Regions from separate parts of the Comamonas sp. Z1 genome, predicted to be linked through region 1. Evidence: predicted binding sites of a transcription regulator. Region 1 holds the regulator's gene; each other region holds the start of a gene.

The links. Region 1 encodes FNR, which switches genes on or off when oxygen is low (the NO sensors DNR and NnrR bind a similar motif). Its sites were predicted from a motif close to TTGATNNNNATCAA; they were not measured.
Region 2: the regulator FNR is predicted to act here: its motif matches at 1,919-1,932, upstream of FSY45_RS08325 (DUF2189 domain-containing protein).
Region 3: the regulator FNR is predicted to act here: its motif matches at 1,519-1,532, upstream of FSY45_RS00985 (MBL fold metallo-hydrolase RNA specificity domain-containing protein).

What each region holds. Positions count from the first base shown of each region.
Region 1 covers NZ_VOQT01000001.1:487,532-490,802, forward strand. Annotated here, with positions in the region: gene hemN (oxygen-independent coproporphyrinogen III oxidase) at 1-850, opposite strand, end outside; gene fnr (fumarate/nitrate reduction transcriptional regulator Fnr) at 1,119-1,841, shown strand; gene FSY45_RS02170 (hypothetical protein) at 1,905-2,168, opposite strand; gene FSY45_RS02175 (FixH family protein) at 2,426-2,731, opposite strand; gene ccoG (cytochrome c oxidase accessory protein CcoG) at 2,858-3,271, opposite strand, start outside.
Region 2 covers NZ_VOQT01000003.1:345,238-348,508, reverse strand. Annotated here, with positions in the region: gene FSY45_RS08335 (BON domain-containing protein) at 46-555, shown strand; gene FSY45_RS08330 (PLP-dependent transferase) at 640-1,863, shown strand; gene FSY45_RS08325 (DUF2189 domain-containing protein) at 2,087-2,884, shown strand; gene FSY45_RS08320 (hypothetical protein) at 2,906-3,124, shown strand; gene FSY45_RS08315 (arylesterase) at 3,142-3,271, opposite strand, start outside.
Region 3 covers NZ_VOQT01000001.1:222,491-225,761, reverse strand. Annotated here, with positions in the region: gene FSY45_RS00995 (aspartate aminotransferase family protein) at 1-277, opposite strand, end outside; gene FSY45_RS00990 (MurR/RpiR family transcriptional regulator) at 475-1,344, shown strand; gene FSY45_RS00985 (MBL fold metallo-hydrolase RNA specificity domain-containing protein) at 1,616-3,016, shown strand; gene FSY45_RS00980 (hypothetical protein) at 3,094-3,271, shown strand, end outside.

The DNA.
Region 1 (3,271 bases):
CGCCATCCATGAATGCATCAATTGCGCCGGAGAGCATGTTCAGCTTGTCCTGCCCCATGGGCAGGTCTGCCGATTCGATGCGCCTTTGCGGCTTGAAGCGCTCGGGCAGATGCGCATAGGCATACAGTGCAATGCGATCGGGGCGCAGCTCATTGACCTGTGCCAGCGTGCGCGCAAAAGACTCGGGCGTCTGCCTGGGCAAACCGTAGATCAGGTCCACATTGATGGAGACAAAGCCCAGGCGGCGCGCCTCGGCCACCAGCGCAAATACTTGCTCGGCGGGCTGCTCGCGGTGCACCGCTTTCTGCACCGCGGGATCAAAGTCCTGCACGCCAAAGCTCAGGCGATTGAACCCCATGTCCTTGAGAGCTCTCAGCCGCTCGTTGCTGACGGTGCGCGGATCGACCTCGATGGAGTACTCGCCCGCGGGATCCAGCTTGAAATGTTCACGCATCAAGACCATCAGCTGCTGCAACTCGGCATCGCTGAAAAAGGTCGGTGTGCCTCCGCCCAGATGCAGCTGGCTTACGAGCTGGCCTTTGCCGCAATGCTCGGTATGCATGGCCAGCTCGCGGCTCAAGTAGTCCAGATACTCGGCAGCCTTCTCATGATGCTTGGTCACGATCTTGTTGCAGGCGCAGTAATAGCAAAGCGACTCACAGAACGGCACATGCACATAAACGGACAGGGGCAAAGCGCGCGAGCCAGAATGCGTCTTGCGCTGCTTGAGTGCCAGTATGTAGTCGTCTGCACCAAAAGCCTCAACAAAACGGTCGGCTGTTGGGAACGATGTGTAGCGTGGGCCGGGGATATCAAAGCGGCTCAGCAACTCAGGCGTGACTGCGGTCATAACTGGGAGTTAGGGTGCGCCCACACTCTGTATAGAGCAGATTTCAATGGAAATCAGATCCTGAAAATCATGCCCAAAATAGGCAAAAGCGCATGTTTTTGAACGAATACAGGCAATGTGCCCCAAGGCAATCACCCTGTCCTTGATGAAAATCAAGAGACCTCAAGGCAAGTGCTGCGACAATTTGATCCATCTCATCTTCAACCACGAGGTCAATGACCAGCGCGACTCTCCACTCCGTGTCTGTCTGCGCCGTTGCAAAAAGCCCATGAATCTTCAGACCATCAAAGCATCCTGCTCCAACTGCAATCTGCGTGAACTGTGCATGCCCATGGGCCTGGACGATGAACAAATGGAGCGCATTGACGAGATTGTGGCCACGCGCCGCAAGGTCAAGCGCGGCGGTCTGCTGTTTCGCAATGGCGAAGAGTTCACCTCGCTGTATGCCATACGAACCGGCTTCTTCAAGACCAGCGTGGCCACCGAAGACGGACGCGATCAGGTCACAGGCTTTCAGATGGCTGGCGAAATCATTGGTCTGGACGGCATCGTCAACGACCACCACACTTGTGATGCCGTGGCCCTGGAAGACGCCGAGGTTTGCGTCATGCCGTTTGACAAACTGGAGCAGCTCTCGCGCGAGGTCACTGCCCTGCAGAACCATGTGCACAAGGTCATGAGCCGCGAAATCGTGCGCGAGCATGGCGTGATGCTGCTGCTGGGCAGCATGCGTGCCGAAGAGCGCCTGGCGGCCTTTGTGTTGAACCTGGTCCAGCGCCTGTCGGCACGCGGCTTTTCCAAGTCGGAACTGGTGCTGCGCATGACGCGCGAAGAAATCGGCAGTTACCTGGGCCTCAAGCTCGAGACCGTGAGCCGCACTTTCTCCAAATTTGCAGAGGAAGGCATTGTGGAAGTCAAGCAGCGCCACCTGCGCATCCTGGATACCGAGGCGCTCAAACGCATCGTCAACAGCCAGCAATGCCAGAACTGAACCGAGTCGACAGACACTCTCAAGACAAAGCCCGCGGACAGCGGGCTTTTTTGTCTGTGCGAATTAATCGGGCAGAGGCTCGGAAACGATGCCGCCATTGAGATCGCTGACGGAGCGCCCCAGCATCACCGTCATCGCACCTCCGATCAGGGTCACGACCCAGAAGGCAAAAAAAGCGACCGTATAGATGGCCTGGCGCGACCAGTCCAGGGGGGAGCCCAGCCAGTGCACATCCAGCGGGTCCACAAAGGCGAAAACCACCATCTCCATGATTGCCGCCGCCAGAAAGGCCGGCCAAACAATCCACATCCAGCGTCGAGCATCCATCCTGATTCTCCTTGGGCTGTGGGCTTGGTCATATTTTGCACAACAGTGGTGACCGTTCATGCAGGACTGCGGGCATGCACCGTGGCGGGAAACCCTGAACCACTCTCTTTTCAGTAGCATCCTGCGCCATCTGGATATCAAAAAACCATTTGCTTCTACATCAACGTTAGGCAGAGCATGCGCAACACGCTCTGATTTTGATATCGGCAACAAAAAAGGCCGCAAAAGCGACCTTGGCGGAGCAAGCGCCGGAGCGCTCAGCGATCCAGCGGATGGTCCTTGGCTGGCGTGGCCGCATGATTGCGGCCGGTGACTGCTGGGGCCAGGCTTTTTTCACTTTCGCTCAGGCGCTGGTTGATTTCCATGCCATGGCGGTAGTAGTCAGGGTCAATCACGGGATCAGGCCTGCTCAGTGCGATGTATGCGGTGACAAAGCCGGCAATCACCACGATCACCGGGCCGGCGATGATGAGCCAGACATGGGCAAACTTCCACCAGGGCTTGCCGTCCTCGGGGTGGATGATCTTGGCCGTTTGCGAGACCTTGGCTTGTGCTGCCGACATGATGAAACCTCTTTCCAAAATTCTGACCACCCAGACACACACGGCAGGGTGGCATAAATTGTTGCCGATTGGCGGTGCCCTTGTCCGGCCTCCGTGATGGCTCACGAAGACCGTCAAGACCTGGCATTAACGCGGCACCAGGAACACCGTCTTCTCGGAAATACGCCCTGCTCCGGCAGTCACTGCATCCACATTGAAGTGTACGGGGTGCGAGCCGGGAGTTGCTGAGCCATACGGAATCTGCAGCCGCACCGCAATGCCGCGCGTCTCTGCAGGGCCAACGCTCACTTCCTGCTCGGATGCGACTTCCAGATTCTCCAGGCCCACGGCGCTGATACGGTAGCGCTGCTCGGACTCGGTGGCGTTCATGATCTGCAGACGGTAGACGTTCTCCAGCTTGCCGCCCGCCACGATGCGCGAAAGCGCAGCACGGTCGCGAATCACATCGACCTTGAGCGGCTCGCGCAGCACCAGACTGGCGATCATGGCAGCGCTGAGGGCCACCAGCACGGCCGAGTAGATCAGCACACGCGGGCGGAA
Region 2 (3,271 bases), on a different contig from region 1:
ACAGTTGACCGTCATGTTTTTGCAAGCATTAAGGGAGAAATCGATATGACCACTATGTTCAAGCGTTCCGCTCAAGTTCTGGCCATTACCGCCTTGGCCTTTGGCTTGGCTGCCTGCGGCAAGTCCGACGACAACAAGACCGCTGGCCAGAAGCTCGATTCCGCCATTTCCCAGACCGAGAAGGCTGCGGAAAATGCTGGCAGCAAGATTGAAGAAGGTACGGCCAAGGCCGGCGATGCAGCTGCCGATGCATTGGCCAAGGCTGGTGAAGCTACCGGTGCCGCCATGGAAAAGGCTGGCAACAAGATGGAAGAAGGCGCTGCCAAGGCGGGTGCTGCCCTCGATGACGCCGGCATTACCGCTGCCGTCAAGACCGATTTGATCAAGGCCCCGGAAATCAGCGCTCTGCAGATCAATGTGGACACCAAGGGCGGCGCAGTGACCCTGACTGGCACCGTGCCCAGCGAAGCCGTCAAGACCCAGGCCGGTGAGATCGCCAAGGCTGCCAAGGGCGTGACCTCGGTCAACAACAACCTGACCGTGAAGGCTGGCTGATCCCCCTAGGTCGCCACCTCGCATGAAGCCAGAGCGCGCAAGCCCTCTGGCTTTTTTGTGGCTGCATGGCACTAAGATCAGGGCATGACCCAAGCCGACCACAAGCTATCCACCCATCTGATCCATCATCCCTACAAGCCACCGACGGACTTCGAAGGCCCCCAGCTTGCCGTGCACAAGGCCTCGACTGTGTACTTCGAGAATGTGCAGGCCATGCGCGAGCGCCGCTGGCTTGACAAGAGCAGCTACACCTACGGTCTGCATGGCACGCCCACGACCTATGCCCTGGAAGAACGTCTGGCCTCGCTGGAAGGTGGTCTGCAATGCCTGCTGGTACCCAGCGGCCTGGCCGCGATTGCCACGGTGTCGCTGGCGCTGCTCAGGACGGGCGACGAGGTGCTGGTGCCCGATAACGTATACGGTCCCAACAAGACGCTGACCGAGGGTGAGCTGGCTCATTTTGGCATTCGCCATCAGTACTATGACCCCATGTGCGTCGAAGACCTGGCAGCCAAGATCACGCCGGCCACCAAGCTGGTCTGGCTGGAGGCTCCTGGCTCGGTAACCATGGAGTTCCCCGATCTTGTCGAGCAGGTGCGCCTGTGCCGGGCCAGGGGAGTGACCATGGTGCTGGACAACACCTGGGGCGCGGGTCTGGCTTTCCGTCCCTTCGACCTGCTGGGCGATGGCAGCCTGGGCGTCGATGTCACGGTCCATGCCCTGACCAAATACCCCAGCGGCGGCGGTGATGTGCTGATGGGCAGCATCATCACGCGCAACCAGCCCCTGCATATGCGCATCAAGCTCGCGCACATGCGCCTGGGCCTGGGCGTGAGCGGCAACGACGCCGAAGCCGTGCTGCGCAGCCTGCCCAGCATCGGCCTGCGCTATCACGCGCAGGATCGCTCGGCACGCCAGCTGGCGCAGTGGCTGGCTGCCCAGAGTGCCGTGGCGCAGGTGCTGCACCCCGCCATGCCTGATGCCCCGGGCCATGCTTGCTGGAAGCAGCTGTGCGGACAAGGGCAGGGCCAGGATGGCGTGGCCGCCGGTCTGTTCAGCGTGGTCATCGACGAGCGCTTCGACCAGGCGGCCGTCGATCGCTTCTGCGACAGCCTGCGCCTGTTCAAGCTGGGCTACAGCTGGGGCGGGCCCGTGAGTTTGGTCGTGCCCTATGAGCTGCCCGAGATGCGCAGCCGTGCCACACCCCACATCAAGGCGGGCACTGTGGTGCGCTTTGCCATCGGCCTTGAGGATACTAGCGATCTGCAGGCCGACCTGGCCCAGGCCCTGCTCAGGGCCTTTGGTTGAAGCTATTTAAATAGGAGCTGACAGCGCTTGTCGAGAAGCGATTTCAATGCTTTTATTGACTGAAGTCAATAAAGAATGGGCGCTATAAGCTCTTGTTTTCATAGTGAAAACGCGGAGGCCGGCATGCGGGCTTTCCGCAATGCAGATTCGAGGTTGAGCGGGTAACTTGTTCCTGTCAGCTGCCGCCACCGAGGCGCGGTACGGGCGACAAGGAGGGTCTCGCATGCAAGCTTCCCCTGTTTCCGAGGTCAAGGCCGAGTCCGGCAATCTGCAGATTCTGCAACTGCGCTGGAGCGAGCCCTGGCAATGGCTGCTGCTCGGCCTTAGCGATGTGCGGCGCGCACCAATGATTGCGCTGTTCTATGGCCTGTGTTTCTGGGGCATGGCACGTCTGATGGCCTGGGTGTTTCGCTCCAGCCCTGAATATCTGATGTCCATGGCCAGCGGCTGTCTGCTGGTAGGCCCCTTCCTGGCCATGGGCCTGTACTACGTCAGCAAGCAACTGGAGCAGGGCAAGCCCGTGCTGCTGTCGGAGTCGTTGACCTGCTGGGACAAGCATCTGGCCAGCATGGGCATGCTGGTCATGGTGCTGATGGTGCTGGAGATGCTCTGGGGGCGCGCCGCCATGGTGGTGTTCGCCATTTCGTTCGATACCGGCATGCCCAGTACGGCAACCCTGCTGCAGACCCTGCTGCGGCCCGAGAACTGGGAGTTCCTGCTGGGCTACACCGCGGTTGGCGGGATATTTGCTGCCTTGGTGTTTGCCAGCATGGTGGTTTCACTGCCCGCCATTCTTGATCTGGATACCGATGCCTTGACGGCCTGCATCACCAGCATGCGCGTGGTGGGTGCCAACACGGGTGTGATGCTGCTGTGGGGGCTGATCATCACCGTGTTGATCGCGGTCTCGCTGCTCTTCTACAGTGCAGGTCTGATCGTCATCGGGCCGCTGCTGGGTTGCACCAGCTGGCATGCTTATAAAGCCAGCGTCCGCGCCGAAAGCAAGGAGAACCCTGCTTAAGGTGCAATGAGGGGGGATGTCATGGAGTTCTGGAACTGGTTGAAAAAAATCTTCTCGCCTCAGTCCGGCGTGCCGGGGCGCAGCGCTGATTCGCAGCTGGCCTGGACTTCGGCAAGCAGTCGTGAAGACGGCAGCGACGTCTTCAACGACAGCTATTTTTGTGGCTCGGGCAGCGGCGAAGGTGTCTGCAGCACGGACGGCGGCGACTCCGGCGGTGATGGCGGAGGCAGCGGCGACTGAGGCCGCGCGGCCGTCACTTATTTCAGCAATGGCCTGAGCTTGGGCCAGACATTGGCCAGCATCTGTGGCTGAGCCTGGGCATTGGGGTGAATGCGGTCGCTCTGAAACCATCGCTCGGCGTCCGCAGCATCGCCGATGCCCGACAGC
Region 3 (3,271 bases), 270 kb from region 1:
CATGGCTCATGCCCTCAGGCGCTGTGCGGATGAGCTCGTCTGCGAGTTCCTCGGCCGGCCGAGAGCTGAAGAAGCTGGTATGCGCATAAGGGAGCTGGTCGATCTGGGCATGCATCGCCGCAATCACGTCCGGATGCCCGTGCCCCAGTGAGGAAACGGCTGCGCCCCCGGATGCGTCCAGGTAGCTATTGCCGCTGGCGTCCTGAATTCGCATTCCGCAAGCTGATACGGCAATGGGTGGGGCTGTTCGCAGATGGCGGTGAAAGACGTGCGTCATTGGGAGTATTCCGAAAACTGATACGGATGCTTGGCTGTTTTGCTGTGAAATGGAACTAATGTTCTGAATAAAGTATTTGATGGAACAAATGTTTCGTCAAGAGGTATTTTGCTGAGTTGTATGCTTTGGGAACATTTGTTCCATCAGCGTTCGAGTCAGCTGTCTGGCGAGGACCGCTTTCGATTGAGTCTTCAACAATGACAGTCAAAGACGAGCTGCGAGGCCGCTTCAACTCACTGAGTCCCGCTCTGCAGCGGATTGCGAAATACGTGCTGGACCATCCCAATGAAGTGGTCATAAGTTCGATGCGCACCGTGGGAATCAGCGCGGACGCACGTCCGGCGACGCTGGTGCGATTTGCTCAGCAGCTAGGATTTGCCGGCTGGCCGGAACTCAAGCAGGCGATTGCGCAGGAGATGGGCTTGGGCCGGGAAGCCTATGGCGACAGGGCCCGCTCTTTGCTGGAGCGCGCCAGTGAGCAAGGTCTGGCGGGCGAGATATTTCAGGTTCACAAGGCGAACCTTGAGGCCACGGAGCGTCATAGCAGGAGCGGGCTCAACGATGCGGCCGTCTTGTTGGAAGCGGCGCCCAATGTTCATGTAGCGGGGTTTCGTGCCTGCTTTCCCATCGCGTTTTCTTTCGTCTATGTGTATCGGCTTTTCAGAAATTCCGTGCATCTCATAGACGGCCAGGGCGGCTCTCTGGAGATGCAGACTCGATCCATGACCGAGGAGGATGCACTCCTGGTCATCAGCTTCGCGCCCTATTCCCGGGAGGTGCTGCAGGTGGTGGAAGCAGGCAAACGTGCTGGTTGCAAAGTGATTGCCATCACCGATAGCGATGCCTCGCCACTGTCGCTTTTGGCGGATGTGACGCTGCTTTTCTCGACTCAGAGTCCTTCATTTTTTCCATCGATTACCTCGGGGATGGCGTTGACAGAGTCGCTGCTGGAACTCCTGGTCAGCCGCGCGGGCAAGCCGGTCATCGACCGCATTGAGAGTGCTGAGGCGCATCTTTTTGAGTCAGGTGCCTATGTGGATGCCGGGGGCCGTAGCCGAGGCAGCTAGTACCGCCGAGGGCGCAGGGCACCTAGCTCGTAGCAGAGTGACGCGGCAGGGCACTCCATCTCCAATGGCGCAGCAGCTCAGGAGGGCATGTATTGGAAAAGCCGGAGACGGCAGCGAGCCGTTGGTGCGAGCAATCGACGCAGCCCGCACGTGGTCGCTATGGTTTCGGTTGATTTGATGGGCGTCAAGGCAAGACTTGAGGCTCTGGAAACGCAGGCGCCAGTGGTGCTAGATTCATTGACGATCCATGTGGATCGTCAATGGGTGCTTCATGAACATCACTTTTCACGGTGCGGCGCAGTCGGTTACGGGGTCCTGTTTTCTGGTCGAGGCGCATGGCTGCCGATTTCTGATCGACTGCGGCATGGCCCAGGGCGGTCGCGAGGCTGACGAGCACAATCAGCAAGCCTTTGCCTTTGATGCCGCAGGTCTGGATTTCGTCGTTCTGACCCACGCGCACATCGATCACAGCGGCCTGCTGCCCAAGCTCGTGGCCCAGGGCTTCAAGGGCCCTATTTATGCCACGCTGGCCACCAAGGACTTGCTCGAGGTCTTGCTCAAGGACAGCGCCCATATCCAGATGATGGATGCCGAACGGGCGGCGCGGCGCCGGCGTGAAGGCCGGGGGCACGAGCGCGAGCCGACGGCTCCTCTGTATTCGCTGGCCCATGTGGCGAGCACGCTGGAGCAGGTCCAGGCCATGCCTTATGGCCACAGCTTCGAACCCCGTCCTGCGGTGACGGTACGTTTTCAGGATGCCGGGCATATTCTGGGCTCGGCCATTGTGGAGCTATGGCTGGCAGATGGCCATGGCGGCACGCGCAAGCTGGTGGCCAGCGGCGATCTGGGCCAGCCGGGGCGGGTGATTCTGCGCGATCCCACGCCGATCCTGGAGGCCGATCTGCTGCTCATCGAGTCCACCTATGGCGACCGGCAGCACAGGAGCACGGGCGATACCCTGGAGGAGCTGGTCGATGTGGTCACGCGCACGGCTCCTCATGGCAATGTGGTCATCCCGGCATTTGCCGTGGGGCGCACGCAGGAGCTGCTCTATCACTTTCTGCAGCTGATCCAGCAGCAGCGCCTGCCGCCGGTAGAGATATTTGTGGATTCGCCGATGGCGGTGGCGGCCACGGACATCACGCTGCGGCACTTCGGCGTGTTCGACGAGGAGGCCAGGCAGTTGCTGGGCAGCGTCAGGAGACTCAAGGAGTCGCCGCACATTCATTTCATCAGCGATGTGGAGGACTCCATCAAGCTCAACCGCATCAAGAGCGGTGCGGTCATCATCTCGGCCAGCGGCATGTGCGATGCGGGACGGGTGCTGCATCATCTGAAGAACAATCTGCCCAGGCCCGAGTGTGCGGTGGTGATCTGCGGCTTTCAGGCCGAAGGTTCGCTGGGCCGCAGGTTGGTCGACGGTGCCAGGCAGGTGCGCCTGCTCGGCGATGAAGTCGAGGTCCGCGCGGGCATCCATACCCTGGGTGGCTTTTCGGCCCATGCCGACCAGCAGGCCCTGCTGGACTGGGCGGCCGCGTTCACTCGCCCGCCGCAGCAGACCTTTGTGGTGCATGGGGAGCCGCATGCCTCCCAGGCCTTGGCCACGCTGCTGCACGAGCGCCTGCATTTCACGGTGCAGGTTCCGCAGCCGGCTCAGGTCTTCGAGTTCTAGAGCGTGCCGGGAGTCTCCGAGATGCAGAATCCGTCTTGCGCACGGCCTGTTGCATGATGTTCTGGCGGCGAAGCCTGATGCCGGTCGAGACCGGATTCGTGCAGCGGCTTTTCGGCACTACGCTGGATGAGCTGCTTCCCGGCATGCGTCTGCATGTGCGGCGTCTGGGCGATACCAGGCGCGCGCTGTCCCTGGGCGGCGGGCGCATCTATCTGCCGCGCAGCTTTTTTGAGCACCGGGACCCGCATAAGCCGC